One region of the Undibacterium sp. GW821-FHT07F11 genome, then DNA from elsewhere that is predicted to be linked to it. Evidence: predicted binding sites of a transcription regulator. Region 1 holds the regulator's gene; each other region holds the start of a gene.
What was found. The regulator LexA, encoded in region 1, represses DNA repair genes until DNA is damaged. The targets are predictions, from matches to a motif close to ACTGTATNNNNATACAGT.
Positions count from the first base shown of each region.

Region 1 (10,191 bases):
CAAAGTAGTGCGTATCGATCTGGACCAGGATAAGTTGCGTGCCCTGGGCATTACTTCGCAATCTGTCATGCGTGCGGCGAATACTATCCTTACAGGTTCTACTGTTGGGCAGTTCCGCGACGGTAACAAACTCATCGACATCGTGGTACGTCAACCTGTGGATGAACGTTCTACCATTGATGCTTTGGGTAATGCCAATGTGCCGACAGGCAGTGGTAAATATGTACCATTGTCACAAGTGGCGCGTATCAATCTGGTCTGGGAGCCCGGTGTAGTCTGGCGTGAAGGCCGTGAATGGGCTGTGACCGTGCAATCTGACGTGGTGGATGGCATACAGGGGCCGACAGTATCTAGCCAGGTATCACCCAAGCTGGATCAGATCAGGGCCAGCCTCTTGCCAGGTTACAAGATAGAACTGGCAGGTGCAGCAGCGGATAGTGGTAAGGCGCAGGAATCGATTGCAGCGAATGTGCCTTTGGTGATCTTTATCATCTTCACATTGCTGATGTTGCAATTGCATAGTTTCTCCAGATCCTTGCTGGTATTCCTGACCGGACCTTTGGGCGTGGCAGGGGCGGCAATGGCCTTGTTGATACTGCAACGTCCATTTGGCTTCGTGGCCCAGCTTGGTGTGATTGCCTTGTTCGGCATGATTATCCGTAACTCGGTGATCCTGATTGACCAGATCGAGCATGATATAGGCGAGGGTGTTGCACCCTGGGATGCGATTGTGGAATCGGCAGTGCGCCGCTTCCGCCCCATCATCCTGACAGCGGCCGCAGCCGTGCTGGCGATGATACCTTTGTCGCGTTCTGTGTTCTGGGGACCGATGGCGGTTGCCATCATGGGCGGCTTGATTATTGCTACAGCCTTAACCTTGCTGTTCTTGCCAGCTTTGTATGCTGCCTGGTTCAGGGTCAAGAAAACCAGTATCTGAGTCAGTTTGTGGCCTTGTTCCTGCCAGTACATGAGTGCTGGCAGGGGCGAAAAGTGGGATAAATAGGGTGTTGGTGCCGGTATTAAGTGTTTAGCGTGCCTGTATTGGGCCCGTATTTAAAAAAATAAGGCACATGCTGGTAAAATCCAGTAGAATATCGGGCTGGAGTTGTAATGCCACATACATCAGTTTTGGGCGACGCTTGAATTTCGGGTCGCCCTTTGCTTTTGTAACGGCCGTGCTCAACGTGTGGCGGCATTGCGCCGGTGAACATAAAACATACATCCCGCGAGGATGGCGAAATTGGTAGACGCACCAGGTTTAGGTCCTGACGCCAGCAATGGTGTGGGGGTTCGAGTCCCCCTCCTCGCACCACAGAATTTTTACTATTTGGACGATTTTCATGGCAACTGCAGTCGAAACTTTAGATAAATTGGAACGCCGTTTGACGATTTCTTTCCCGGTCGCTGATGTGCAATCGGAAGTTGAAAAACGTTTGAAGCAGCGTGCACGTACAGCAAAAGCGCCTGGTTTCCGTCCTGGTAAAGTACCTATGAAAATGGTAGCTGCACAATACGGCTATCAAGTAGAAACAGAAGTACTGAACGACAAAGTCGGCCAGGCTTTTGCTGCTGCTGCAAATGAAAACAAATTGCGTGTTGCTGGTTACCCAAGCATAGAGCCAAAGTCTGGATCAGACGTGGCCGAAGGCAGCCTGGCATTCGATGCAACTTTTGAAGTGTATCCAGAAATCACAGTCGGTGATTTGTCTGTTGCTGAAGTAGAGCAAGTCAAATCTGATGTGACTGACGCTGAAATCGATAAAACTATCGATATCCTGCGCAAGCAACGCGTACATTTCCACGTTAAAGGCGAGCAGGGCGCGCATGGTGACGGTGGTGCAGACCAGTCCGCACAAAATGGCGACCGCGCTACAGTAGATTTCGTAGGCAAGATCGACGGCGTCGAATTTGCTGGTGGCAAAGCTGATGGTTTTGCATTTGTGCTGGGCGAAGGCCGCATGTTGCCTGAGTTTGAAACAGCAACTATCGGTTTGAAAGTTGGCGAATCCAAGACTTTCCCATTGGCTTTCCCTGAAGACTACCATGGCAAGGATGTAGCCGGTAAGACTGCAGAATTCACCATCACTTTGACAAAGCTGGAATGGGCACACCTGCCTGAAGTAGATTCCGAATTTGCCAAAATGCTGGGCGTAGAAGATGGTGATCTGGTCAAGATGCGTACAGACATCAAGGAAAATCTGGAGCGTGAAGTACGTGGCCGTGTTAAATCCAAGACCAAAGAAAGCGTCATGGATGCACTGGTTAAAACGGTTGAATTCGATGTGCCTAAAACTCTGGTTGCCCAAGACAGCGAGCGCCTGGCGGAAATGACACGTCAAGACATGGCGCAACGCGGCATGAACGTCAATGACGTACCATTCCCTGCTGATCTGTTCAATGCACAAGCCGAGCGTCGCGTTCGTCTGGGTTTGATCCTGGCTGAACTGGTCAAAGCTAACAGCTTGCAAGCAACTACTGAACAAATCAAAGCGCAAGTTGAAGATTTCGCTCAAAGCTATGAAGACCCACAGCAAGTCGTTAAATATTATTTCAGCGACCGCAACCGTCTGGCTGAAGTTGAAGCCCTTGTATTAGAAGAAAACGTCGTTAACTATGTGTTGGGTAAAGCGAAAGTAACAGACAAAGTTCTGCCTTTCGACGAATTGATGGGTAACAACGCACAAGCGTAACAAATAAAGGAAAACACATGACAGGCATCATCCGTAATTCGGCACTGGACACAAACATGCTGGGCATGGTGCCTATGGTGATTGAGCAAAGTGGTAGAGGTGAGCGTGCATACGACATCTATTCCCGTTTGCTCAAGGAGCGTGTGATTTTCCTGGTTGGTCCAGTCAATGACCAGGCTGCTAATCTTATCGTTGCACAATTGCTGTTTTTGGAAAGTGAAAATCCTGATAAGGATATTTCACTTTACATCAACTCCCCGGGTGGTTCAGTTTCTGCAGGTATGGCGATTTTTGATACCATGCAGTTCATCAAGCCTGATGTGTCGACTTTATGTACAGGCCTGGCGGCATCCATGGGCGCCTTCTTGCTGGCTGCAGGTGCCAAAGGCAAGCGTTTTTCTTTGCCCAATTCCCGTATCATGATTCATCAACCTCTGGGCGGCGCTCAAGGTCAGGCATCTGATATTGAAATTCAGGCGCGTGAGATTCTGTATTTGCGTGAGCGCCTGAATGGCATACTGGCTGAAAAAACCGGCCGTAGCCTGGAGCAAATTGCTAAAGATACAGATCGTGATAATTTCATGTCAGCAGATGCTGCTGCGGAATATGGTCTGATCGACAAAGTGCTGGCACATCGCGCTTAAGTCACTTAACCACGTAGCTTGTCAAAAAAGAACGCCTGTTCCTTGATGGTCCGGGCGTTTTTTTATTCTGTTCTATAATGTCTCATTGCTCCCCATAGTTGCATATTGATGTCATGACGAAAGCCGTTTTTGCAGGTAATATGCAAGTCCAAGAAGCTGAGGAAATTTGTGCTTAATTTGCGTGGGCGAAGCCTGAGTAAAATCCTGTCAAGCCGCAGCTTAATCACCAGTTTCATAGATTAATTTTGTTTATTTCATATACGTATCATGCCCGATAAAAAATCCTCCAGCGGAGAAAAGTTGCTCTATTGCTCGTTTTGCGGCAAGAGTCAGCATGAGGTTAAAAAATTAATAGCAGGGCCATCCGTATTCATCTGCGACGAGTGTATCGATTTGTGCAATGACATCATTCGTGACGAAGTGTCCGAAATTGATAATATTGCCAGCGCGAAAACTGAATTGCCTACGCCGCAAGAAATCACTGATTTGCTGGACCAGTACGTCATTGGTCAGTTGGGTGCCAAGCGTATTCTGGCGGTAGCGGTGTACAACCATTACAAGCGCCTCAAGCATCTGGGTAAAAAAGACGATGTTGAACTGGCAAAGAGCAATATCTTGCTGGTAGGGCCAACCGGCTCCGGCAAGACCTTGCTGGCACAAACCCTGGCACGCATGTTGAATGTGCCTTTCGTGATCGCTGATGCGACTACACTGACAGAAGCAGGTTATGTCGGTGAGGACGTAGAAAACATCATTCAAAAATTGCTGCAAAATTGCAACTATGAAGTCGAGCGCGCGCAAAAAGGTATCGTTTATATTGATGAAATCGACAAGATTTCCCGTAAATCTGATAATCCTTCGATCACCCGTGACGTTTCCGGTGAAGGCGTACAGCAAGCATTGCTGAAGCTGGTTGAAGGTACGATGGCATCTGTGCCGCCTCAGGGTGGCCGCAAGCATCCTAACCAGGATTTCATCCAGATTGATACCACAAACATCATGTTCATCTGCGGTGGCGCGTTTGATGGCCTGGCCAAGATCATTTCCGACCGTTCAGAGCGCAGCGGCATAGGTTTTTCTGCCAGCGTCAAGAGCCAGGCAGAAAAGAGCGCCAGCGAAGTCATGCAAGATGCTGAGCCGCAAGATTTGATCAAGTTTGGTCTCATTCCAGAATTGGTTGGCCGTCTGCCTGTGATTGCCACTTTGAATGAACTGGACGAGGCTGCCCTGATCCAGATTCTGGTTGAGCCAAAAAATGCCCTGATCAAGCAATATGCAAAACTGCTTGAGATGGAAGGTACTGAACTGGAAATTCGCCCGGCTGCCTTGCAGGCAATTGCCAAAAAAGCGATTATGCGTAAAACTGGTGCCCGTGGTTTGCGTTCCATCCTTGAGCATGCTTTGCTGGATGTCATGTATGACTTGCCTAGCCACCAGAATGTGGAAAAGGTCGTTATTGATGAAAGTACGATCACCAATGGCGCAAAACCCTTGTTGATTTACCATGAGCAGCCAAAAGTTTCAGGTGCCTGATGGCATTGTTTGCCACGAAGTAAGAAAAATGGGGAGCTAACTCCCCATTTTTTATTTATTTTGCCTTGTTTTAATTTGATTCGAAGTACAATGGATTAACAAAACGATTCTGGCTTCAATCGTAAAGCTACCCGGAGAAGCTCTCTGAGTGGCTTTTTTTATTGTTTTTTTCCAGAATGGGCTTGTGTTTCCGCCCAGTGCGCCAACATTGTTAACCAGTATTTATGAAAGGTGCGCCATGACGACTACTCTGATTACCGAACAAACCCAATTGCCGTTGTTGCCACTGCGTGATGTCGTTGTATTCCCGCACATGGTAATCCCCCTGTTTGTGGGCCGCCCCAAATCCATTAAGGCTCTCGAGGCCGCCATGGACCAGGGCAAGAGCATCATGCTTGCTGCCCAGAAAGCTGCTGCCAAGGATGAACCTTCAGCAGATGACATTTACGAAATTGGCTGTATTGCCAATATTCTGCAAATGCTGAAATTGCCCGACGGTACCGTCAAGGTGCTGGTCGAAGGTGCGCAGCGTGCGCGCATCAGCAAGATACATGATTCTGAATCGCATTTCTTTGCTGATCTGACACCTATCGCCGTTGACGAAGGTGATGAGTCGGAAGTAGAGGCAATGCGCCGTACTATCGTTCAGCAATTTGACCAATACGTCAAACTGAACAAAAAAATCCCTCCTGAAATCCTGGCATCCCTGTCCGGCATTGATGATGCTGGTCGCCTGGCTGATACCATCGCCGCGCACCTGCCTTTGAAACTGGAGCAAAAACAAGTCATCCTGGAAATTTTCAGTGTGGCCAAACGTCTTGAACATTTGTTGGGTCAGCTCGAAGGTGAACTTGATATCCTGCAAGTTGAAAAACGTATTCGTGGCCGCGTCAAGCGCCAGATGGAAAAATCCCAGCGCGAGTATTACCTGAACGAACAAGTCAAGGCGATACAAAAAGAGTTGGGCGAGGGTGAAGAAGGCGCTGATATTGACGAGCTGGAGAAAAAAATCCTGGCCGCCAAGATGCCTAAAGAAGCCCGCGACAAAGCACAGAATGAGTTGAAAAAACTCAAAATGATGTCGCCTATGTCGGCAGAAGCTACTGTCGTGCGTAACTACATCGACACTATCGTCAATTTGCCATGGAAGAAAAAATCCAAGGTCAACAATGATTTGACGAATGCTGAAAAAGTGCTGGAAGACGAACACTTTGGCCTCGATAAGGTCAAGGAACGCATCCTGGAATATCTTGCAGTGCAACAGCGCGTCGACAAGCTCAAAGCACCTATCCTCTGTCTGGTAGGTCCTCCGGGCGTGGGTAAAACCTCGCTGGGGCAATCCATCGCCCGCGCAACAAACCGCAAGTTTGTGCGTATGGCCCTGGGTGGTGTGCGTGATGAGGCAGAAATTCGCGGTCATCGCCGTACTTACATAGGCTCCATGCCAGGCAAGATTTTGCAAAGCTTGTCCAAGGTTGGTGTGCGTAATCCTTTGTTCCTGCTGGATGAAGTGGACAAGATGGGAGCTGACTTCCGTGGCGACCCTTCATCTGCCTTGCTGGAGGTATTGGACCCTGAACAAAATCACACTTTCTCAGATCACTATATCGAAGTCGATTTCGATTTGTCCGACGTGATGTTTGTAGCGACATCCAATTCCTACAATATCCCGCCAGCTTTGCTGGACAGGATGGAGGTTATACGTCTGTCGGGTTACACCGAAGATGAAAAAACCAGCATTGCGCAACGTTATCTGCTGCCTAAACAAATCAAGAACAATGGTTTGAAAGAAGGCGAAATCACCGTGGCTGAAAGTGCAATACGCGACATTATTCGCTATTACACCCGTGAAGCCGGTGTGCGTTCGCTGGAAAGGGAAATCTCCAAGATTTGCCGCAAGGTCGTGAAAATGCTCTTGTTGAAAAAGACCGAGAAAAAAGCCACGGTCAATTCAAAAAATCTGGATAAATACCTGGGTGTACGTCGCTATGACTTTGGCGTTGCCGTTAAAGATAACCAGATTGGTCAGGTAGTCGGTCTGGCCTGGACTGAAGTGGGTGGCGATTTGCTGACCATAGAAGCCGTAGCCATGCCAGGTAAAGGTGGTGTCATCCGCACAGGTACATTGGGCGATGTCATGAAAGAATCCATCGAAGCAGCTCGCACAGTTGTACGCAGTCGCGCCAAGCGTCTGGGTATCAAGGCGGATGTGTTCGAGAAGAGCGACATCCATATCCACGTACCGGAAGGTGCAACACCGAAAGATGGTCCATCTGCCGGTATCGCCATGACGACTGCTTTGGTGTCAGTGTTTACTGGCATTCCAGTCCGTGCTGATGTTGCCATGACAGGTGAGATCACCTTGCGTGGTGAAGTATTGCCTATCGGTGGCTTGAAAGAGAAATTGCTGGCTGCTCACCGTGGTGGCATCAAGACAGTCTTGATACCTGAGGAAAATGCCAAGGATCTGGCTGAGATCCCGGATAATGTCAAAAACAAACTGGAAATCATCCCGGTCAGGTGGATAGACAAAGTCCTGGAAATCGCGCTGGAAACACAACCTGTTCCTTTGGTAGATGAGCCGGTACCAGTGGCTGCAGCGACACCTGCCACGGCACCAACTGAAACGCCTGCGGATACTACCGTGGTCAAGCACTAAATTGTTGGGCAATAAGTTGTCGAGCGCTAAATCTGTTGCTCTGAAATAAAAAACGTCCGGATATCCGGACGTTTTTTTTATGGTAGTTGCTTATCAGAACTTGCCAGTGGGCAGGTATTAATAAGTTTGAGATGCTGCCCGGGCATGATGCAAATGAGAGGGCTGAATCACACCCGGGCTGATCTCAAACCCAGTTGCGCATGAGGCCAACAGCCAGACCTTCCAGCGCGAAATCTTCTTCAGTATCGCCAATCTTGATGACGGGGTAGTCCGGGTTTTCAGGCATCAGTTCTATCAGATTGCCAGTTTTCTTATAGCGCTTGACGGTCACATCATCACCGAGGCGGGCGACAACGATCTGGCCATTGCGTGCACTGTCGGCTTTTTTGACTGCCAGCAAGTCTCCATCAAGTATGCCAGCATCGCGCATGGACATGCCCCGCACCTTCAGCAAAAAGTCTGGCTTGGCAGAGAACAGGGCCGGATCTACGTTGTAAGTGGATTCTATATGTTCACTGGCTAGTATCGGCGAGCCGGCGGCAACGCGCCCAACCAGTGGCAGGGCCAGTTGCAATAGGGCGGGGTGAGGCAGTGCCAGTTGCTTGCCTGTGATATGGCTGGACAACTCAGATTCCAGCAGTCGTATGCCACGTGAAGTGCCCGCGGCAATTTCTATGACGCCTTTGCGTGCCAGGGCTTGCAGATGTTCTTCTGCAGCATTGGTTGAACGGAATCCCAATTCTGTCGCAATCTCGGCACGGGTAGGGGGAAAGCCCGTGTTTTGGATGGCGTCTTTAATCAGGTTCAGGATTTGCTCCTGGCGAGCGGTGAGTTTAAGCATGGCGTTTTCTAGTGTTAAGGTGCTGTATATACAAGCAGTCTGTATTTTTATACAGTAGAGCTGAATATGCAAGTCAAAATGCCTTCGATTAAGCATAAATGTGAAAAAAATACCGCACTTACTCAAAAGAACGGACTGAAAAATTGCCTAAGTCACTGATCCAATTGATCAATATGAAAAACTGGGTTATTATTGTCGGCTTTCCTCTTCCCGCACTCGTCTTGACGCCGAGGCGGGCTATTTTTATTGTCCACAAGGAGAATATATGCGTCATTATGAAATCGTATTTATCGTACATCCAGATCAGAGCGAGCAAGTTCCTGCAATGATCGAGCGCTACAAGGCAAGTGTTGTAGCCCGTGGTGGTCAAATCCACCGCGTTGAAGACTGGGGCCGTCGTCAATTGGCTTACATGATTCAAAAACTGGCAAAAGCACACTATGTTTGCTTGAACATCGAATGCGATGCTGAAACTCTGCTCGAGTTGGAAACAGCATTCAAATTCAATGATGCTGTCTTGCGTCACCTGACAGTCAAATTGAAAAAAGCAGAAACAACACCTTCTCCTATGATGAAAGCTGTTCAGAAAGAAGATGCTGCAAAAGCGCAACGTGTTGAAGCGCCTGCTGCTTAATAATTGACAAAGGTCGCGTAAAAAAATAGTGAATCAGCTGAAGCTCGTAGCCCGGATTGTGGAAAAAAGCGCATTGCGTTACACCCCGGCCGGTATCCCGATAGCTTCTGCTACCTTGATGCATAGTTCAGAAACTCGTGAGGCGAACACGGTTCGGCAGGTCGAGTTTGAGATTTCTGCGATGGCTGCTGGTGAAATATCCCAGCGTTTTGCAGAAATTGCCCTGGAACAGACCATGGAATTCACCGGTTTTTTAGCGCGCAAAAATCGCAATAGCAAAAGTCTCGTTTTTCATATCACTGAATTCGGGACACATTTACTAGATTAGGAGCCAAAAATGGCATTCGGTAAAAAATTCGACAAAAGCAAATTGAAGCAAAAGCGCCAACAACAAAACCCTTTGTTCAAGCGCAAAAAATTCTGCCGCTTCACAGCAGCACATGTAGAAAAAGTTGACTACAAAGACATCGACACACTGAAAGATTTCGTGCAAGAAAACGGCAAAATCATGCCAGCACGTTTGACCGGTACAAAAGCGCTGTATCAACGTCAAGTTGACACTGCAATCAAACGTGCACGTTACCTCGCGTTGCTGCCATACACTGATTTGCACACAGCGTAATTGACGACAAGGTAAAGGAGAAAAATATGCAAGTTATTCTGTTGGATAAAGTCGTTAATCTCGGCAATCTGGGTGATGTAGTTCGCGTTAAAGACGGCTATGCACGTAACTTTTTGATTCCACAACGTATGGCTCGTCGTGCTACGACAGCTGCAGTTGCTGAATTCGAAGCAAAACGCGCTGAACTGGAAAAAGCAGCAGCAGCCAAATTGGCAGCAGCTCAAGCTCAAGGCGAAAAACTGTCCGGTCTGACCGTACAAATCACACAAAAATCTGGTGTTGATGGTCGTTTGTTTGGTTCCGTCACTAATGCTGATATTTCTGAAGCCCTGACTAAACAAGGTTTCGCAGTAGAAAAAGCACAAGTACGTTTGCCACAAGGTCCGTTGAAGATCGCTGGCGAGCACAGTGTTTCTGTTGCTTTGCACACTGACGTTGTTGTTGACGTTAATGTTGCAGTGGTAGGTGAACACGCTTAATTTGCTTTTTGCAAATTGCTGGAAAAAGCCGGGGAGACCCGGCTTTTTTCATGTTTGAGAGAAATTTTTCACTATTTATCCGTTTGTCA
Region 1 is NZ_JBWKQH010000010.1:293,405-303,595, reverse strand. It holds gene AC07OI_RS24535 (efflux RND transporter permease subunit) at 1-937, shown strand, start outside; tRNA gene AC07OI_RS24530 (tRNA-Leu) at 1,226-1,312, shown strand; gene tig (trigger factor) at 1,341-2,690, shown strand; gene clpP (ATP-dependent Clp endopeptidase proteolytic subunit ClpP) at 2,708-3,334, shown strand; gene clpX (ATP-dependent Clp protease ATP-binding subunit ClpX) at 3,602-4,867, shown strand; gene lon (endopeptidase La) at 5,106-7,526, shown strand; gene lexA (transcriptional repressor LexA) at 7,711-8,367, opposite strand; gene rpsF (30S ribosomal protein S6) at 8,633-9,001, shown strand; gene priB (primosomal replication protein N) at 9,030-9,329, shown strand; gene rpsR (30S ribosomal protein S18) at 9,339-9,623, shown strand; gene rplI (50S ribosomal protein L9) at 9,650-10,102, shown strand.

Region 2 (10,191 bases), on a different contig from region 1:
GGCGCCGCGCGGGTGGTAAGTGTGTACAGCAGCAGCTATGGCAGCACGGTCACGTCCATATTTTTCATAAATATACTGCATGACTTCTTCGCGACGCTGATGTTCAAAATCGACATCGATGTCGGGCGGTTCACCTCTCTCCTTGGACAGGAAGCGCTCAAACAACAGGGTATGTGTCTCTGGATTGACTTCGGTAATATGCAGGCAATAACAAACGACAGAATTGGCTGCCGAGCCGCGCCCCTGGCAAAGTATCCTTTTTTCTCTTGCAAACTTAACGATATCGAATACCGTTAAAAAATAAGGCTCATAAGCGAGTTCATTAATCAGAAGTAGTTCATGTTCTATTTTATGTGTGACAGATAAAGGCAAACCTTGCGGATAGCGTAGATCAGCTCCTTTATAGACCTGAAGCTTTAAATAACTGGCAGGCGTATACCCTTTGGGTACCAATTCGTGCGGATACTCATAGCGCAATTCATTCAATGAAAAACTGCACAGCTCTGCGATTTTCACTGTTTCGGCCAGAGTATGCAGCGGATAAATCGTCGCTAACCTTAAACGCGAACGCAGGTGCTGCTCTGCATTCATCGCCAGCGTGTAACCACATTCAGTGATGGGCTGGCACAGGCGTATGGCAGTCATCGTATCCTGCAAGGGCTTGCGAGACCTGACATGCATGGTGACCTGGCCAATTGCAACGACGGGTAATTGCACAATCTCAGCTACCGCATCAACTTGTTGTTTTTGATATTCATCTGCAATTTGCATTAGCAAATTCAAACCTATCCAGGCGCGGTCAGGGAAGTTTTGCTTCAACCATTTCGCTTGTTTCAGTAGTAGTTCACTTTCTGCAGGGTAGATTGGCACCAGTATCAACAGACAATCTGGCAAGCCAGACAAGTGTTCCAAACCTGGCGGTGGCGTGACGAAATCTTTGGGCGTCAATAAGTAACTACCCTTGGTTGCCCGGCATCTGCCAAGAGTGATTATTTCAGATAAATTGCCATAGCCTTCACGATTTTGTGCAAGAGCAATCAGATGCACATTATTTTCAGGTGCTTCTACATCTTCCAGTCTGAAGTGGGCGCCGACGATGAGATGCAAGCCGGTATTTTTTGCTGCTGTATATGCTCTTGCCAAGCCAGCAAAGGAGCATTCATCGGTAATGGCCAGGGCGCGATAATCCAGTTTAATCGCACGCGCCACCAGTTCTTCTGAATGTGATGCGCCATGCAGGAAGCTGAAATTGCTCATGCAAAATAATTCGGCATATTCGGGCAGGAAGGTATTCATGCTGATCTATCCAAAATACTATCCAAAAATGCCGTGCAAGAACCAGACAGGTTCTTCACTGTCGGGATCATTGGCGCGCTCGCGATAAATCCAGTAACGCACATGGCGCTTATCGACAGCGATGTAGTAATCCCGGGTTTGTATCTGCTCATTCCACCAGCCTGCTTCTATACGCTCAGCCGGAGAAACAAGTTTGAGTTCTGAGCCGTAATAAGGGCGATGCTCGTGGATGTCCAGCGCCAGCGGCTGCGGTAGCAACCAGTTAGGGCGCAAGGCATAAGCTGCCAAAGCGTGAGCAGGGCAAGGTGGCGGAGCTTTCTTGATGACAGAAATCCAGTGATTTGCAATATCAGCCCTATGGTCTGCTTGTGGTGCTGGCTGCAAGACATTATCTTCGCCCAGACGGGCGACCAGGAGTTCAAGCAAGCGCTTATGTTCATTTGCTTGTCCACCAGGTTCGGGGAACAAGGTATAGCTTTGTGCTTCGCGCAAGATAGTCTGTTTTACCTCCAGCAGCATGCCGATGACGGCACTATGTAGTTTGAGCTGGCTGAGTTTCTCTTTAAACAAACTCAGCAGATGCGACTCTTGCCAGCATGCTTGTGCCAGTTGCAGGTCAAACATGGTCGGTGGGATGGCCTGACGGCCACGTTCATGCAATAACTCCATGTGTATATGCGTAACTGCCAGTTGCTGTGCTGCCAGCCATCCCAGTAACTGGGCCAGCAGACTGCGGGCAAAAATAAGAAGTGATTCTGCAAGCTCTATACGGTCTGGCAACTCCATTTTGACTTTGAATTCTGGTGCCGCCAGATACCATTCGTGTACTTCGGCTTGCTCACCATAAGCTTGATCCAGCTCTATGAGTAAAGCTTTGCCGCAACGCCTCTGCAGGCCAGGGCGGGGTAATTGCCGCAAATCCCGCAGGCTATAGCAGGCTATGCCCTGCAATAATTCAGTCAAAGGCTCAGCTGCAGTAAGTAACTTGACTGGTAGCCTGTCCAGACGCTGGCTCAATCTTTGCAGTTTAAAAACATGCTGTCCTCTGGGTAGTTTGCGCGATGCCTGCTTGGCCAATAACCACGCAGCCCTGGCAACGGGAGCAATGCCAGTTGTAGCTGTATAGCCCAGAATGCGCATGCTTTCTTGCACGCGTTTACGCAAAGCGCGTATACCACCAAACAGGCTCAGGCTGGCACTGATATCAACCAGTATGCAATCGTCTTCTGCCAGACAGACTTGTGGTGAGTATTGCAGCAGCGCAGTTGCCACTGCCTGCAGCGCCAGCTTTTCTTTATTATGGTCACGCTGATAGTAATCAGCATCGGCAGACAGCATCTGCACACCCCCTGCGCGCATGCCCAGACGTATGCCAGCCTGATCGGCAGATTCAGACATGGATGTCACCCGGCCTTGATGAAGAATCACACTGACTTGCGTCTCTTGCTGAGCAAACAAGGGCGTAACAAACACCTCAAGCTGGAGTAAAGGCAGGTGAACGGCTATCCACAGTGGAGGGCAGGTTGCCATAGTTTGTCGCAAGTTTTTCTTTGCATGGATGAGCATAGGCATACAAATAAGGATGATCAGGGACATGCAATGCCAGCGGCGCATCGCGCTGGCTGCCACGGCGCTTGAGGATGCCTAGTTCCAGACCATATTGGCTGGTTTGCACACTCAATCGCAAGGGGGCAGGAGAGGCTTGATGTGCCGCCCGCATGTCACGCATCAAAAAGAATAAAGTCTCCGAGCTTTGTGCTGCCAGATGCAAACGACGCAAAGCTTCACTACGGATGCTGGATGTCCAGAACAACAGCGCGCCACAACTGCTATTGCGCAGCACCTGCTCTGCTGCCCACAGGGCATCTACATGCTTCTGGCAGTGTATCCATATCAACTGCGATGATTGCAAACCTGTGCATGCAAAAGCCAATGCTTGCGGTATATAAGGCGGCGTCAACAAAACAATGGGGCGCCCATCAAGCTGACTTAAGGCAGGCTTAAGCAAGCTGAGTTCGGCAGTGCCAACCTGCGGCAGCAAAATCTCGGTTAATTGCCCTTGCGGCCAGCCATTACCTGGCAATTCGTTATTGAGCTCAGCATAACCACTAGGCAGATAGCCACCCTGACCACGCGCCAGCTGCGATGCACGCCACAATGCAGGGTGTATGCGTTCAGGAGGAAGTGAGGAAACGTGGGCCATATTACATATACTGATTAAATATACAGTATATGTAATATGGCGAAAGACTTCAAAGTTTATTTTATGTGCTGGACTTACGTGACTGGGATAAGAGATTGTGCAGAGAGTGTATGAAGATAAGAAAACCACAGTGCCACACAATACTGATCGCACATACAGTGTTTTATGTTAAAGTTCGCTTCATGGATGAACGCATGGCTGTTTTGATGAACGTTCTTCTATCACATACCAACCGATATGGAGATTGATTATGGCAAACCTCGAACAGTCCTTTGATACACGCTTCAGCCTGCAATTTGCCCCAACATCATTTTTGATGCGTCTGGGGCGCCGTGAAATTTTTGTTTGCCGCGACTTCAGGCAGCGCTCTTATTATGTAAATCCTGTACTCGATTGCAGTACAGGCATACAGGCCGGGCACCTGGAAATACTGATGTTCCGCAAATGGCTGATTATTTTGTCCAAAGCTAATTGGTAGACAATGAGCCATGCTCAAGCGAGCTAGTAAAACCATCTCGCAATTGAACGAATAACTCTTGGTAGCAAATATATCCATCACATTGGACGGACTTGCTTGCTGCAAGCAAGTCCGGTTCTGTGAGGGATAGGGTTTTGGCAAATATGCATTTGAGCACTTGATATCCAAGTGCAAGTTCTAAGCTCGCAGGAAAGGGCCGGGGCCAGGCCAGGACTGATCAGTAATAGGGGATGCCAATGCTTCGTCACATCCCTGTGCGGCACTCCATGCCAGATAACGCCCGCAACGCTGAGTATCCTCCAGTGTATGGATGTAGGTGATCTTTCCCCAGCTCATGCGCATGAATTGCATCACTATATTCTTGTAGGGACCATCTGGCTGGTGCGGCACAATAAAATCCAACACGGCATGGATACGGGTATCCCACGGTGGTCCGATGACAGCAACTTCTTTTACTTCAAAGTGCAAGCCAGGGAACAGGCGGAATAAGCGCTCCCACCACAAAGCCATGGATGCGCGTGAATTACGTAAGCCAGAAATTGGTGAATCTCCTTCAAAGCGATATGCAAAATCAGTGGCCAGACTATCAAGCATCAGACTGACATCGCCTGCGTTGATAGCGGCAAAGGTTTTGCGAAATTTATTCTCAACGATATAAGCATACATGGCTAACTTTCACTGGCATAATGCAAGTAATGTAAACAGTTAACTTGCATCAAGCAAGCTAAATTATGGAGCGAAGCTCTTTTTCTGATTTTTCCTGTTCGATTGCCCGCACGCTGGAAGTCATTGGTGAGTGGTGGTCACTCCTGATTTTGCGCGATCTGTTTCTGGGTTTTGAGCGCTTTGATGATATTCAGCGCAATCTTGGTGTAGCATCCAATATTCTGACAGCCCGACTGAAAAAAATGATGGAGCAGGGCATCGTTGAGCGCAGGACCGATGAACAGGACAAGCGTGTATGGCGGTATAGCCTTACTCAGCAAGGACGGGATTTGTATCCAGTATTACTGGCTCTGACTGCCTGGGGAGATAAATGGCGCACAGCAGAAGGACAGCAGCCTTTACTCGTACGTCATCAACACTGTGGCCATATCACCAGCGCCATACCAGCATGTGCTGTGTGCAAAGAAGAATTGCAGCTTGAAAACATACGATTCGAAGCAGGCCCAGGTGGCAGGGAAACACCAGGTACGGCATTAATGGGGCAAGTGTTGAGCCAGCCCAAATATCCTAAGAAGGGTCAATAAAAATAGTGTGGCATCAAGTCAAGGACGAACAATTTACGCCAGCTTAAGTATTTTCAACCGTATTCTCAGCCGGAACTGAATCTTTCATTGTTTTATCTTCTTCGCTGAGTTTTCTATCGCCAGAAATTTCTAGCGCGATTCCTGCCGCTGCTTCCGCCGGCATGCCATCTGTGCGTCGCAGATATTCAGCCTCGCCGACGATGTCATCCCTTTGTACGGCCAAATCCCTGGGTTGCAAACTTTCACCCGGCAATTCTACTTTCAACTCATCAACCAGCATAAGCAAGGTCGCCGCAACCGGCAACGCGAGCAGTGCACCTCCAATACCATACAGCGAACCACCTGCAATCAATGCGAACAGCACTATGGAAGAGGGCAAACGTAGCGCACGTCCATAGACGACGGGGATTAATATCCGGCTTTCAAATTCCTCATAGCAAAGTAACAGCACGAAAACTACGGTCGCGGCAACACCACCGACAGCCAGGGCAGCCAACACCGCAGGTATCATGGTGAGGAAGATACCAACAAAGGGGAGCACGTCCACGATACCACCAAACGCCGCAATTGCTATTGCATTCGGCACGCCACAGGCAGTAAGCAGAATAAAGAGGAAGACCGTCATCATCGCACAAGTGAGAACCTGCCCACGTACGTAACCACCAACGATGGTTTCAAGATTGAGCATGATGCGTGCCAGCTTGATATGGTGAGCGCGGGGTATGACTGCAAACAATGCGCCGCGCAAGCGGTCGCGGTCTATCATGATGTACAAGGCAAGAAAGAAGGAACCTGCACCATACGCAATAATCTCGAAGAAACCTCTTGAAAAAGCCATTGCTTCGCTACTGTAGGATTTGAAGAGCGCAGCATATTGAATATGGCTCAAGCCGTCCGCCAGAGATTCAGTAACGGGATAAGCAGCGAGAAATTTGATCAGGCGTCCACGCAATTCAGGCTCTTTCTCGACCAGACTAACCACTTGAGCAATAAACGGCGGTACCGTGAAAACGGCTAAGGCGACCAGGACCATCATCAATACAGTGAACACGATCGCTATACTGGTAAAGCGGCGAATTTTATGATGTTCAAGCCAGTCAACCGCCGGATTAAGAGTGCCAACCAGCATCAGTGCAGTGATCAATACAAGAATGACCGGAACCAGTTGCGAGAGTAATGCAAAACCTAACACCACAGCAACGATAGCTACAATGGTAGATTTCGCTAATTCAATGCGAATAGTCTTTTTCGGCATTGGGGTTGTGGTTTTTTGCGCAAATTTTTCTGGGAGTTTTGTCATGTCAGCGCTTATGTTCTGTGCCATTCCTGCACAAGTTCAGTGAATCTGCTTAATGTTTGCTTAAGATCTGCTTCATCATGACAGACTGTCTCGAGGGCATCTGTGCGTTATCCCGCACGTAATTCTTTTATTCGACGACATGGATAACGGGCGGCCATATTAAAATTAGCCGCCCTTATCAACAAACTCTGGTCTGGCTTGCCATCCCGTGGATGAGCAAACCAGTTCATATCAACATATCAAGCGCCTGTCATAGCAGCAGGGCAACCATGCCAACTGGAATTGGCGGGAATATATTCACCCTTCATCACCAGCGTCAATGCACCGAGACTGGCACCATCCGCTACTACGGCACTATACAAAACCGAGCTGCGCGGCCCCATGTACACACGCTCGCCAATACTGACATGATCAATTTTCATGACTCTGTCCTCAAACAAATGTGTTTGCGGGCAGGCTAAGGCATTGATTTCGCTATAGTCGCCGATGCTGACACAGTCAAATTCGGTAATATCTGTCGTATCCATGTACACCCCACGTCCGATTTTGCAACCAAGCAGATTGAATACCAAAGGCAGCCACGGCGTGCCACGCAGATAACGCATGAAATTCGGCACCGCAATACCTTCATACAGATTGGTGATACCCTCTGATATCCAGACAAACGGTGTCCACATGGGGACACTGCTTTTCTTGTAGCGGAAAATCAGTAACCATTTCAACACCAGCACAAAGGCAAAACTCCCTACGCCATACAGCAAACCGGCAACAACCAGGTAATACACAACTTCACTCCAGCGGTCGTCGCCAGCCAAAGGCATCAAGTCCAGAACAATAGTGTAGCCAACAGCAATCACCATCGCATGCGGCGCAATGATACGGAAAGCCTCAATCAAGCCACGTCCCAGACGACGAATTACTGAAGGCCGGAAAGTCAGGTTTTCAGGGAAGCCTTTGGTCTCCTCACGGGCCGGCAAATGGATGGCTGGCGACCCCAGCCAGGTATCGCCCTCATGCATTTGTTCATTATCCGGCGCACTGGAATGTACGCCTATCAATACGTTTTCAGGCAAGATCGTGCCGTCAGGTATATATGCGCCGTTACCAACAAAGCTGCGACGCGAAATCACGGTAGGATGCATGCTCATCCAGCCACAATCGATTTGCTCATCACCCAGCAATACTGCATCAGCAATAAAAGTTTCATCGCCTAAGGTCAGCATGTCTGGCACGACGCCCAAAGCGGTTGAAATCTCAGCACCACGTCCTACTTTTGCACCCAACAAACGATACCAGAAGGGGGCATATACCGTTGCATATACCCCATGCAAGACATTCAGGCTGGATTCCTGAATTTGATTGACCAGCCATTTGCCGCAATAAGTATTGCCATGAACTGGGTATTGTCCCTGCTTTAAGGTTGGCAAAATACTCCAGCGTATGCCGGCAGACAGCAGGGCAGTGCACACAATTAACACCGCAGTAGCAGGAAAAGCCAGCAAGAAATATTTTACTAGCTGAAAAGCCACTGAATTGCTTTGCAGACCAGGGAAGAGTTCGGAGTTGTCAAACCAGTCTATCGTCACAAAACTGGGGAAAACCGGCATGAAAAACAGAGCGCTGATCAAGAGTGAGCCAAACACAAAAAACACAGTTTCACCAATCAGACGCAAGCGCGTAGCCTGTGGCCTTGGAGGGAAAATCGAGGCGTCAAACGCGCCCACATCCCTGGCTGGGGAACCTTTCCAGATTCTGGATTTTGGTATCCGCTGTCCCTCACTCAGTGCAGATTGTCCATCAAGATGGCCACCAGCTTCTATGTGTACATTACCTTCCAGCACAGCATATGACCCAGCATACGCATCGTCTTCCAGCGTGATGGTTCCCAGGATTAACTCGCCATGCTGCACCCTGGCATTTTCAAAATTACTGGCATTGCCTATGCTGCAACGATCGCCTATGCACAACAAATCTGGCACACGCAAAGTCATTGAACCTATTACTACATCAGAACCTATTTTTGCACCCAGTGCACGCAACCACCATGTGTATAAGGAAGAACCGCTCAGCATATAGGCAGGGGCTGCCTCAACCAGTCTGTCAGCCAGCCACCAGCGATAATAAGTCCATCCCCACAAGGGGTAGCGCCCGGGCTTCAGGCGCCCGACAATCAGCCATTTGCCTATGATGGCGACAGCAAATTCGATCAGCGTCAATAATAAGAAAACACCAACGGACAAGAAAATTGCCCTCGCAATCGAGTCTCCAGGATCGCCCGTGAAGAAGTGATAAGCGAAGAAAGGTGCCAGCCATTGCACCATGCGCATGGCCACCAGCCAGGGTATGGCCGCTGCCTGTCCCAGACCGCAAAGCCAGCGCTTCCAATCGGGGGCAGCTACCCATTGTGCCTTGTTGCTTTCGGCAGTGGCATCCTGGGTTTGTCCCGTAGATTCAAGAACATCCAGCATCTTTGCAATGATGCGATGTGCATAAATGTCACTGATCCTGAAATAGGCAAAGCGAGGGTGTTTGCGCAAAATCGACACCAGCTTTGCTGCCATTAAAGAATGGCCACCCAGATCTGTAAAAAAATCTGATGCACGCTGTATTGCCTGCCCAGGAAACAGACTGGCCAAAGCGTCAAACAGCACGACCTCCGTTTCGGTTTGCGGAACATCAGAATCGTTATTCGCCGCCTGTTTGGCCAACTCGATTTTCTTGAGCGTGTTGCGGTCAATCTTGCCCGAAGTCAGCCTTGGCATTTCAGCCAGGTATTCAAACCTGGCAGGCACCATATAAACTGGCAAAACCCGGCTCAATTCTGCACGCAAGATAGCGGCATGCTGTGCAAAAGCGCTGGCTTCAGAATTTGCAGGCAATTGATCGTTGACCATAAAAGCCACAATCTGATCAATCTCTTCGTCCTTACGCAAGACAACGGCAACTGCACCAACACCAGTTTGTTTGGCTAAAACAGACTCAATTTCACCCAACTCAACCCTGAAGCCACGGATTTTCACCTGATCATCAGCCCGCCCCAGACATTGCACACTGCCGTCAGGATTAAAACAGGCCAGGTCACCGGTGCGATACAACCTGACCTCATGCGGATTTCTGGCCCAGGGATTGGGTAAGAATTTTTCAGCAGTTAAATCAGGTCGCCCAAGATAGCCCATCGCGACGCCGGGGCCGGAAATGCAAAGCTCGCCAGTTTCACCTGCCGGCAAGAGGCGCAGACCGTTTTCAACATCGGTCGCAATAACCAGCAAAGAATAATTCGGCAAAGGCCTGCCTATATTGACAGCCTGATCTGGCTGCAATTGCGCCAGGCTGGCCGATACACTGGCTTCCGTCGGCCCATAGGTATTGAACATCTGCCGCCCAGGACGCGACCAGCGCTTGACCAACACCTCGGGGCACATCTCACCGCCCAGATTAATCAGGCGCAGACTATCAACTTCATGGCTGAACAAAGCGAGCAGGGTGGGGACCGCGTGTAAAACGCTGATGCGGTTTTCATTCAAGGCCAGCGGCAAAGCATCTGGATCAGCCGTAATTTCTTTTGGTGCCAGCCACAAAGTTGCGCCAACCAGATAACTGATCCAAATTTCTTCAAATGACATATCAAATGCCAATGAAAATCCCTGGTACACGCGATCATCAT
Region 2 is NZ_JBWKQH010000003.1:179,899-190,089, forward strand. It holds gene AC07OI_RS08220 (error-prone DNA polymerase) at 1-1,296, opposite strand, end outside; gene AC07OI_RS08225 (Y-family DNA polymerase) at 1,315-2,826, opposite strand; gene imuA (translesion DNA synthesis-associated protein ImuA) at 2,771-3,499, opposite strand; gene AC07OI_RS08235 (hypothetical protein) at 3,750-3,977, shown strand; gene AC07OI_RS08240 (nuclear transport factor 2 family protein) at 4,155-4,643, opposite strand; gene AC07OI_RS08245 (winged helix-turn-helix transcriptional regulator) at 4,709-5,227, shown strand; gene AC07OI_RS08250 (AI-2E family transporter) at 5,271-6,527, opposite strand; gene AC07OI_RS08255 (Pls/PosA family non-ribosomal peptide synthetase) at 6,767-10,191, opposite strand, start outside.
Region 2: a site for LexA is predicted at 3,509-3,526, ahead of imuA (translesion DNA synthesis-associated protein ImuA). Genes of this name have one in related genera too.

Region 3 (10,191 bases), on a different contig from region 1:
TGTCAGCTGCATCATCGTCAATAACAGCGCACTCAATACCTTATTGATCAACCCCGATCCCGACCTGGCAGCCAGCAGCAAAATGCGCTGTGATGCAGAATTGGCGTCAGTCGGTTTGACGGGCAGGCAAAGCCTCTTGCACAAACTGGTCAGCCTGCAATGTGATTACCGCAGCGTGCCAGAACTGGCACAGGCACTGGGCATCAGTGAACGCTCCCTGCACCGCTTGCTGGTGCGCGAAGGTTGTTCTTACTTTCAAATTGCCGAAAGCCTGCGCATGGAAAAAGCCAGGCATTATTTACGCACGACCAACATGAGTCTGGATGATATCGCTGCCCAATTACATTATTCAGACAGCCGCAGTTTTCGCCGCGCATTCAAACGGGCGGTGAATCTGACACCTTCAGAATTCAGACTGCAATATTTTGTCTAGTCAGCGATACACATCAAATTCAAACCAGAAAGTCGAACCCTGACCCGGCGTGCTGACAAAACCGATTTGCCCATGCATTTTTTCCAGCATGGCCTTGGTGATGGATAAGCCCAGACCTGTGCCGCCCTTTTGTCGTGTATCCGTGCCGTCGGCCTGGGTAAATGGTTCAAACAAGTGTTCCTGGAATTCTGGTGCTATGCCTACGCCCCTGTCCCTGACTTCGACACGATACCGCGGGCCTTTGCCAAACACGCGCAATAAAACAGTTTCACCTTCACGCGAGAATTTGGCCGCATTGGAAATCAAGTTTGCCATCACCTGCATGAGCCTGTCATGGTCGGCCAGTATCCAGGCTTGTTGTGGATGATGGTCAAGTACCAGGCTGACCTTGAGCGAGCTGGCATACGACATATGCAACTCCAGCGCATTCTGTACCAGCGCCACCAGATCCAGTGCTTCTGAGCGGAAGATCATCTTGCCGCTGGCCAGTTTGTCCATGTCCAGAATATCGTTGACCAGGGTGATCAGGCGTTTGCTGTTGTTGTGGGCGATGCGTATCAAGTGCTCAGCCTGCTTGGGCAATACGCCGCTGACGCCGGATTCCAGCAAACTCAGCGAACCACGTATCGAAGTCAGCGGGGTACGCAACTCATGGCTGACGACGGAAATAAATTCCGTCTTCAAGCGGTTCATGCGCAACCTGTCGCTGATATCCATGGCAAACGCAACCCATCCGCGTTCTGAATTTTCGAGATGGCTGAGGCCGACCAGAATAGGCAGGCCTATATTCCCGCCTTGCAATAACATGATCTCGAAAGGTGCGGTGGTGCCGGTCTGTATCAGGTCTCTATAGGCTTGCTGGCAAATCTTCAAATCCTGCGGTGATAACAGGGTGTCCCACAAATTATCGCGGGTCAGCAGATAGTCGCGGTCATAGCCGCTGAACTGGGTAAACACATCATTCACATCCAGTATCTGGCCTGCTTCATTGCCCTGAATAATCCCGATCAGGCTGGAATTCATCAATCTTTGCAGGCGTTGTTCACTGGTGCGCAAGGCATCCAGCGTCGTTCTCTGCTCGGTCACATCTTCTATCATCCAGACAGCACCGCGCACATAGCTTTCTGTTGGCAAGGCGCGTCCGGCCACGCGGCCGGTAAAAGACTCACCATTAAATCGGCGTAACTGCCATTCCAGCCCGACCAGTTCATCGGCCTGCAGGCCAGGTGCAACTTTGGCACTGAACGCCTCATAATCGTCCGGCCCTTGATACAGAAAGCTGGTCTTCACCCCTATCATGGCCTGGGCATTGGGGAAGCGGCATAATTCTGCCAGTGCCTTGTTAGCCCTGACGATGACACCATCGCTGACAAACATGATACCTACCGGCGCATTGGTGATCAGGATCTCCAGTTCCCTGGCCAGTTCCTTGTAGCGGTTCTTGTTGGACTTGAGCAGTTCCTGATTGTGCCTCAGCATTTCCTCGGTTTGCTTGCGCTCGGTGATATCGATATGGGTACCAACCATGCGCAAAGGCTTGCCCTTGCTATCCCACTCGACAATACTGCCGAGTGACATGATCCAGCGCCATTCATCGGTCTTGTTTTTTTGCCTGAATTCGGCATGGTAATCTGCGCCACCTTGTGCCGCTGCATGAGCCTTATAGGCGCGCTTCAGGTTTACCACATCATCAGGGTGGACACCCGTGCCCCAAAAATAATCCCAGAATTGCTGGGGGTGACCAAAGTCACCAGGTTCGTAACCCAGCATCTGCAAATATTCAGGGCTGAAGCTGCCTTCGCCAGTTTGCAGATTGATGTCATACAGACCCTGGTTCGAGGCCTTCATGACCAGGCTGCGCTGGCGTTCAGCAGCCAGCAATCTTTGCTCGGTCAGTTTGCGTTCGGTATTGTCACTGAGAAAGCCATGCCAGAGCACACTGCCATCCGGCAGTTGTTCAGGGGTGGCGTCACCGACTACCCAGCGGTCTGGCTGTCCGGTAGAAATGATGCGGTATTCCTGATGCCAGGGGCTGAGCTCGGCAAAGGATTTGCGCACTGCCGCGATCATTTTTGGCAGATCATCGGGATGGATTTTGGCAAACATGAAGCTGGCATCTTCACGTAATTGTTCTGCCTTGACGCCAAAAAAAGTTTCTACGGCATCACTGGCATAAGGCAGGCAAAAACGGGCATCAGGGTAGCGCCGGAATTGGTAAAACATGCCTGGCAGGCAGCGTGAGAAATTGGATAACAGGGCATGACTGCGCTGCAATATTTCCAGCTCCGTTTCACACGGTGTTTGATTGGCTGGCATTGCAGGTAATTCAGACATGCCCGGAGATCTTTTTCATGCTGGTCAGCGGTACAGCGCGGTGATTTCGTCAAAAAAATCGAAGACGCCTTGCTCGCTCATCTTGCGTGCATTCGATAGCTCGCCACCTTTGGAAGCGAACAGCACACTGTTGTCCGGTCTCAGCAAGACTGCCGCAGGGATGCCTTTCTTGGTAGGATTGCCATAGAAATCCACCAGCTCCTTGTTTTTATCAAATTGGCCTACATTCACTTTTACTGTGATGAACTTGGTGGCGAGCAGAGGTTCGTTCTTGCCATGCATGGATTTGTCGAGTTCCAGACAATCCTTGCACCAGTTGGCACCAAAGATGACCAGGACTTTTTTATCTGTTTTTTTAGCTTCCACCAGAGCCTTGTTGATTGCCGCTTGGGCATCGGCAGTTTCATCATAAGCCTGGGGTGCCGTGGCGCTGGCCGGGTTGATAACGCATGCCAGGCTGAGAGCAAAAATCAGGGAAAGCAGTTTTTTCATCATTGATCCATCAGGGAATTCAGGAAAAAAGCAAGAGATGCAGGATGAGTCTATCTTAGCTTAAACAGCATGTTGCTGTAATTCCTTGTTTTGCGTAAACTTTATTTTGCTGTATGTATATTCAGTTATTTCCCGGATTCAGGATAAAATAGCTTATTCCAGCTTTTAATCTTATTCCTTTAAGTGGGTCAGTTTTTGAAAATGTTTATCCAGCTTGCTACCCTGGCGGCATGCGATGATGAGATGCATCAAGCGAATCATGATTTATTGCAAAGTGCTGGTTGATTGCCATGAATAATAAACCACGTAGGATTGCTCATCTGGACATGGATGCTTTTTATGCATCTGTTGAACTCTTGCGCTATCCAGAACTGCGGGGGCAGGCAGTGCTTATAGGTGGCGGCTCTTCACATCGCCCGATTCCAAAAGGCGATGGCACACATGAATTTTCACGGATAAAGGACTATGTCGGGCGTGGTGTCGCGACCACTTCGACCTATGCAGCGCGGGCACTTGGCATATTCTCCGCGATGGGCATCATGAAGGCGGCGAAGCTGGCCCCCGATGTTTTTTTGCTTCCCACCGATTTTGACTCCTATCGCCATTACTCGCGTCTTTTTAAAGAAGCAGTGGGCAAGATTGCCCCCAAAATTGAAAATCGCGGCATAGATGAAATCTATATCGACCTGACCGACCATCCGCAAGAAACGCGCGCCCTGGCAGGCAGTTTGAAACAGGCTGTCTCCGAGGCAACGGGTCTTACCTGCTCCATTTGTGTTGCCCCCAATAAGCTGCTGGCAAAAATCGGGTCTGATCTGGATAAACCTGATGGTCTGACCATCCTGGAGATGGAAGACGTGCCAACCCGTATATGGCCGCTGCCAGTAAAAAAAGTGAATGGGATAGGCCCAAAATCAACCGAGCGCCTGGCAAGCCTGGGTATCAACACAGTGGGCGAGCTGGCAAATGCAGATTTAGGGCTGCTGCAAAATACCTTCGGCAGCAATTATGCCGGTTGGCTGTATAACACTGCACGTGGCATTGATGACAGGGAGATTTCTACAGAGTCAGAACCCAAGGTGATCAGCAGGGAGACCACATTTGACCGCGACTTGCATGCAGTTCACGACAGGGCGGTATTGACCGACATTTTCACTGATCTCTGCACTCGTCTGGCAAGGGATTTAACCGTCAAGGGTTACCGTTGCAAAACTGTGGGCATCAAGATACGTTACACGGATTTCCGCATATCGACACGCGACATTACCATTCCTGTCGCAACGGCTGACCCAGCCATCATACGCAGGGCTGCCGGAGAATGCCTGCGCAGAGTGGCACTGGAAAACCGGTTTCGCTTGCTGGGTGTCAGGGCCAGCGCCCTGATGAGAGAGGCAGATGTCAGCAACGAGCGTCAGGTCAGCCAGGGCATGCTGTTTGATGATCCTTGATATTTGGGAAGAGTAATTCAGGGCCAGGCAATTTTAAGAGCCAGTTACATACCTGCTACGTTCCAGTCTTTCGCTGCCCCCAGCGGCAATTCTTTCAAATAGATCGTCCAGTGAAGTAAAGATATCCCAATGATCAACTTGCTTTTGCTGTGCGATGGTGTGGATGAGTTTTAATTCCAGCTCGGCCTCGCGTTTGCCCTTCCATAACTTGTCTGCTGTGGCGACAGTTAATTCTTCCAGGCTCAGGCCATCTCCCTGCCATTGTGCATGGGTGACGCAGCACCGGGCGATGGTCTTTTGTACGCCATGGTCCAGCAGCATTTTTTCACCAGCAGGCTCATGCAAGGAACCAGGGCCATCCAGTTCATTGGGGTGCAGGATTTTTCCCGCGTCATGGATGGCGGCACCAAGACGTATCAGATTCACATCGAACTGCAAGCCCATCTCTTCAAGCCTGACGATCAGCATTTCAGCCGCTTCGCCAACCAATCTGACATGGGTAAGCAGGCGTTCTGATGCGCCAAGTTGCAACAGCAGTTGGTAAGCTTCAGTGGTCGTGGTAATCATAGTGAGCAATCAGAAAACCAAATAAAAAGGGCTTGCACAGCTTTGTGTGCAAGCCCTTCCTTGTAACGTTATTTACTTGAAGTCACCCGCAAACACGCGCACGGTTTTTTCATAGCCCAGGTGTTTGGCCATGGCTTCTTTTACTTGTGCCACGGTCAGTGCCTGGATTTTTTTCTCTACTTCAGCACGGTATTGCATATTGCGGCCCAGGTAGAGGTTGGTTGCCAGTGTCGATGCCAGCACCGCGTCCTGGCTGCGTTCCAGCTGGTATTGCTGGATCAGGCTTTTCTTGCCGTCTTCCAGTTCAGCAGCTGTGAAACCCTCAGTCAGTGCGCGGGTGATTTCTTCTCGTATGCCGGTTTCCAGTTTGCTACGGTTTTGCGGCGCATAAATCGCGCCTATGGAAAAGCTGGCGACTTCGTCCAGAGGAGATGCATTGAAACCCGAGCCGCCACCATAGCTGACACCATCTTTTTGACGGATGCGGTTCAATATGCGTGAGTTGGCGCTGCCACCCAGCAGGTAGTTGCCCATCACCAGGGCAGGATAATCAGGATGCTTGATACCCAGCGGCAGTTGCATGCCAGCGTAGAAGAAGGCATTGGCCTTGTCCGGTGTGATGATTTGTTTGTCATCCGCTTTGGTAGCATGGTAAGGCTTGGCAACACGGCTGAATTTTTGCTGGGCATTCCAGTCGCCAAAGGCAGCTTGCAATTCCGTTTTCAGCTTGTTGGCATCAAACTCACCAACCACGGCAATTTGCGCCTGGTTTGCCTGGTTGGCGCCGTAGAACTCTTTCCAGAAAGCCTTGACCTCAGCCAGTTTGGCGATTTTTAAATAAGCTATCTGCTCATCGATACCGCGATAGTAGCGTGGATCATCTGCGGTCCAGGTATTCAGGGCTTTTTTGCCCGCGTCGATGGCAACGGATTGTGGTTCCTTGCGCGATTCTTCCAGTTGTGCCAGTTGCGAGTTCAGCAATTGAGTGAATTCGGCTTCATTGAAAGCCGGTTGGCGCAGGGCATCGCGCACCAGTTCCAATACGCGTGGCAGATTATCGCGTATGGTTTCTACCTGGATATTGGCAGAAGTCACATTGCCATTGATCTGCAACTTGGCCTTGAGCTTGTCCAGTTCTTCAGTAAATTGCTGGTGACTGAGTTTTTCTGTGCCACGGCTGAGCATGGCGGCAGCCAGCTCGGCGGCTCCGGCTTTGCCTTTCAGACTGTTCTCATCACCCAGATTGATATGCATGGACAGCACAACGGTATTGCCGCGTGTGGTCTTGGGCAACAGCGCATACTTCATGCCATTGCTGAGCGCACCAGTCACGGTACGTTTGTCGATATTATCAGCCGAGGCGACAAAATTCTCTGCCTGGGCGATGGCCACGCCAGGTTTGAATTGCTTGATTTGTTCATCCACGGCGACCTTGGCTGGGGCCGGTGTACGGTCTGGTTTTTCAGTAGGGATAAAGCTGCCTGCTGTACGGTTGCTGGATTTTAGCCAGGTAGTAGCGACGCGCTGTACATCTTCCACCTTGAGTGCCTTGACGCGGTCGCGGAACAGGAAGAACAAACGCCAGTCGCCTGAGGCTATGCTTTCAGACAGGGACACGGCAAATTTTTCTGGATCATTGAAAACCTGGGCGATATCCGAATCCAGCTTGGCCTTGGCACGCGCGAGTTCTGCTTCCGTCACCGGGGCCTTGTCAAAGCCTTCTATGGTGTCCAGTAATATCTTCTTGGCTTCCGGCAGGTTTTGCTCGGTGCGCAAGTTTGCCCCCAGCATCAAAAAGCCAGGTTCTTCCAGATTCGCCGCCCATGGGAAAACATCGGCAGTTTTCTTGGTTTCAACCAGGGCCTTGTACAGGCGGCCATTCGGTGTATCACCGAGGATCAGGGCCAGCGCTTCAGTCGCGGCGTAATCAGGGTGGGCAGCAGGCACGGTGTGATACAGGGCCGCGATGGCTTGCGAATCACCGACACGGCGCACGATGACATCACGCTCGCCATCTTGCACAGGATCTAATGTATACGTAGGTTCCAGCGCACGCTTGGGCTTGGGGATTTTGCCAAACTGGGTGGCGATCAGTTGCAGAGCCTGTTTGGCATCAAAGGCACCGGCCACGATCAGGGTGGCATTGTCAGGCTGGTAGTATTTACGCCAGAAAGCTTGCAGGTGCGGGATGTTGACGTTTTCCACGTCAGTGCGCGCGCCTATGGTGTCTTTGCCATAGTTATGCCATTGATGGGCACTGGACATGATGCGTTGTATGAGGATGCCGACACCGGAATTCTCATTCTTTTCCATTTCATTGCGCACGACGGAGAACTCTGTCTTCAAGTCTTCGCCAGAGATGCGGGAATTGACCATGCGGTCAGCTTCCATGCTGATGGCCCAGGTCAGGGTTTCAGGCTTGGCGGCAAAGGTTTCATAGTAATTGGTGCGGTCGAGCCAGGTTGTGCCATTGAATTGCACGCCGCGCTGTGACATTTCTTCCCACAGGCGCGGATGGGCCTTGCTACCCTTGAACATCAGATGCTCGAGCAAATGCGCCATGCCGGTTTCGCCATAATTCTCATGACGCGAGCCGACCCGGTAAGTAATGTTAACAGTCGTCGTCGGTTTGCTGGCATCTTGTACCAGCAAGACGCGCATGCCATTCGCCAACTGGTATTCATCTATACCCTCGACCTGGCGCACGAACTGCACACCGGCAGGCAGGGCGGTTTTAGCCACCGCTGCATTCTCAGCCGCGATGGCTGGCGGTATATGCACCAGAGTAGTAAAAGCCAATGCCAGGGACAGACTCAAGCTGCTGAGTTGCATGCGCGATGATTTCATGTAGCGACCTTTATGGATTAATAAATACAAAGTAATGAAGACAAATTAGTCAGCAGTGCAGCCGCGACAAGTCACGGACGAGCTGGGGCTCAGACCAGTAAAGATGAAGTCTGGTTCAACTTCTGGTCAACTAAAGCGGGCTAGCTTAGTACAAATATATCAAGAAAAGCAACCAGAACGTGCAAAGATGCTAACGATGGGAAGAAACGAGAATGGGAGAAGGAAGATCGGAAAGAAATTCAAGAAGAGAACCGGGATGAAATCTTAGTGCGCCAGACAGGAATCGAACCTGCCACACCAGCCCTTTGGGGGTTGTCACATAGTCCATACCTGGCCAGAATTCATATGAAATGAGTTCTGGTAATAAACCTAATCCACTGATTTAAATATGACAAAAAGCAGACAGCGACAACTGGCGCAGGTTTTCGCATTGAATTTGAAGCAGTTTTTGCTGCAAACTGGTGTGACCGACAGGAATCGAACCTGTATCGCCAGCTTCGGAGGCTAGCATCCTATCCGTTGGAAGACGGTCACGTGCAAATATTTGCAGACCGCTATTGTAGCTGTTTAGCTACAAATATGTCTGCAAGAAACGGGCAAATTCCGCATATAAATGATTTGCGACTTCTTTACTCCGTCATGACATTTATATTCAGATGACGACTTGGGTTTTGAGCAAAAAAATCAGAAACTTGTAAAACCCGTGGGAAGCACAATGCATTTTATGCAAACTTTGAAGTCATATTAATTGACTTGAGTCTTAAAAATCCTGGTGTCGATAATTCAGCCTGAATGCCAAGAGACCTTGTATAGGCGTATGCAGAAGAACACTGCCATTTTGAGGACTTGGAACCTATCTCTGATATGCATGAGTAACATAAGTAATGTTCGAGCAATATACAGCCTCAATTTTAGGAAGGTCTTGCGTATCAAAGAAGGGAAATTGTCGTTAAACCGGATAGATTTCCCGGATTCTTGGGCCGCAGAGCTTGCTTTTCGTTCCAAACAAAGCGCTTTCGCACTATAATCCCAAGCTTTGGCACTTGCGGTTAAAGTTGCCTGCAAGCATAGACTAAGAATTTTCTGTACCTAATTTATTTGCATTGAGGAAACCATGAGCGACGCGCACGACGAACACGAATCAGCGATCAAGACCCCTAAGCAACTTATCGTTGCAGTTCTCGCTGGATTCCTGGTCCCCATTATCGCCATTGTCTTGCTGGTACAGTTTGTATCGAATGACAAAAAAGTCGGCGCAGGTTCTTCTGCATTGACACCAGAAGCGGTTGCCGCCCGTATCAGCCCGGTAGCTGATCAAGGTTTTAATTTCAAGGATGCCAATGGCCCAAAGACTTTGCAATCTGGCGAAACAGTTTATAAAACTATCTGTTCAGCTTGCCATGACACTGGTGCAGCCAATGCCCCTAAATTTGGCGATGCTGCTGCCTGGGGACCACGCATTGCACAAGGCTATGACAAGGTAGTTGCCAATGCGATAGGTGGTTTGCGTGGGATGCCAGCCAAAGGCGGTAATCCTGATCTGGATGATATTGAAGTTGCACGCGCAGTCGTGCATCTGGCCAATGCAGGTGGCGCCAAGTTCAAGGAGCCTGAAGTCAAGGCACCGGCAGCAGCTTCTGCTGAGGCATCTGCAAAATAAGCCTTTGCTGTACTCATATGGGTCTCCACGAGACTCAGGTAAACAAAAAACCCCGGTACGCCGGGGTTTTTTGTTGGTTTTTTCTGCATTTCGATGCAAATTACGCTAAAAGTGGACCAAAATTTCAGTTAAATATAGTGAAAATAAGGTTTTAAGCGATACAAACTGTTTTATTTAGATACATTTTGGTGCAAAATTTCTCGCAGCAACTGGTTTTCAATCCGGATTAATCAGGTGCAAATTATTTCTTTTGTATTAATGTTTCCATTTGGAATTATTGATACAAAAAAACTCCCTTCTATTTGAAACTTTTCTATAGTTTCATAGTCAAAAGCAGATGCTCTGCTCTGTCTATTCGTTGTCATATCTGCATATTGTTGTTTTTCCGCCGCATGCATTCTATCAATATT
Region 3 is NZ_JBWKQH010000001.1:547,295-557,485, reverse strand. It holds gene AC07OI_RS02350 (helix-turn-helix transcriptional regulator) at 1-433, shown strand, start outside; gene AC07OI_RS02345 (PAS domain-containing protein) at 434-2,767, opposite strand; gene AC07OI_RS02340 (thioredoxin family protein) at 2,792-3,262, opposite strand; gene AC07OI_RS02335 (DNA polymerase Y family protein) at 3,550-4,707, shown strand; gene AC07OI_RS02330 (HD domain-containing protein) at 4,741-5,274, opposite strand; gene AC07OI_RS02325 (M16 family metallopeptidase) at 5,347-8,121, opposite strand; tRNA gene AC07OI_RS02320 (tRNA-Arg) at 8,581-8,655, opposite strand; gene AC07OI_RS02315 (c-type cytochrome) at 9,236-9,781, shown strand.
Region 3: a site for LexA is predicted at 3,368-3,385, ahead of AC07OI_RS02335 (DNA polymerase Y family protein). Genes of this name have one in related genera too.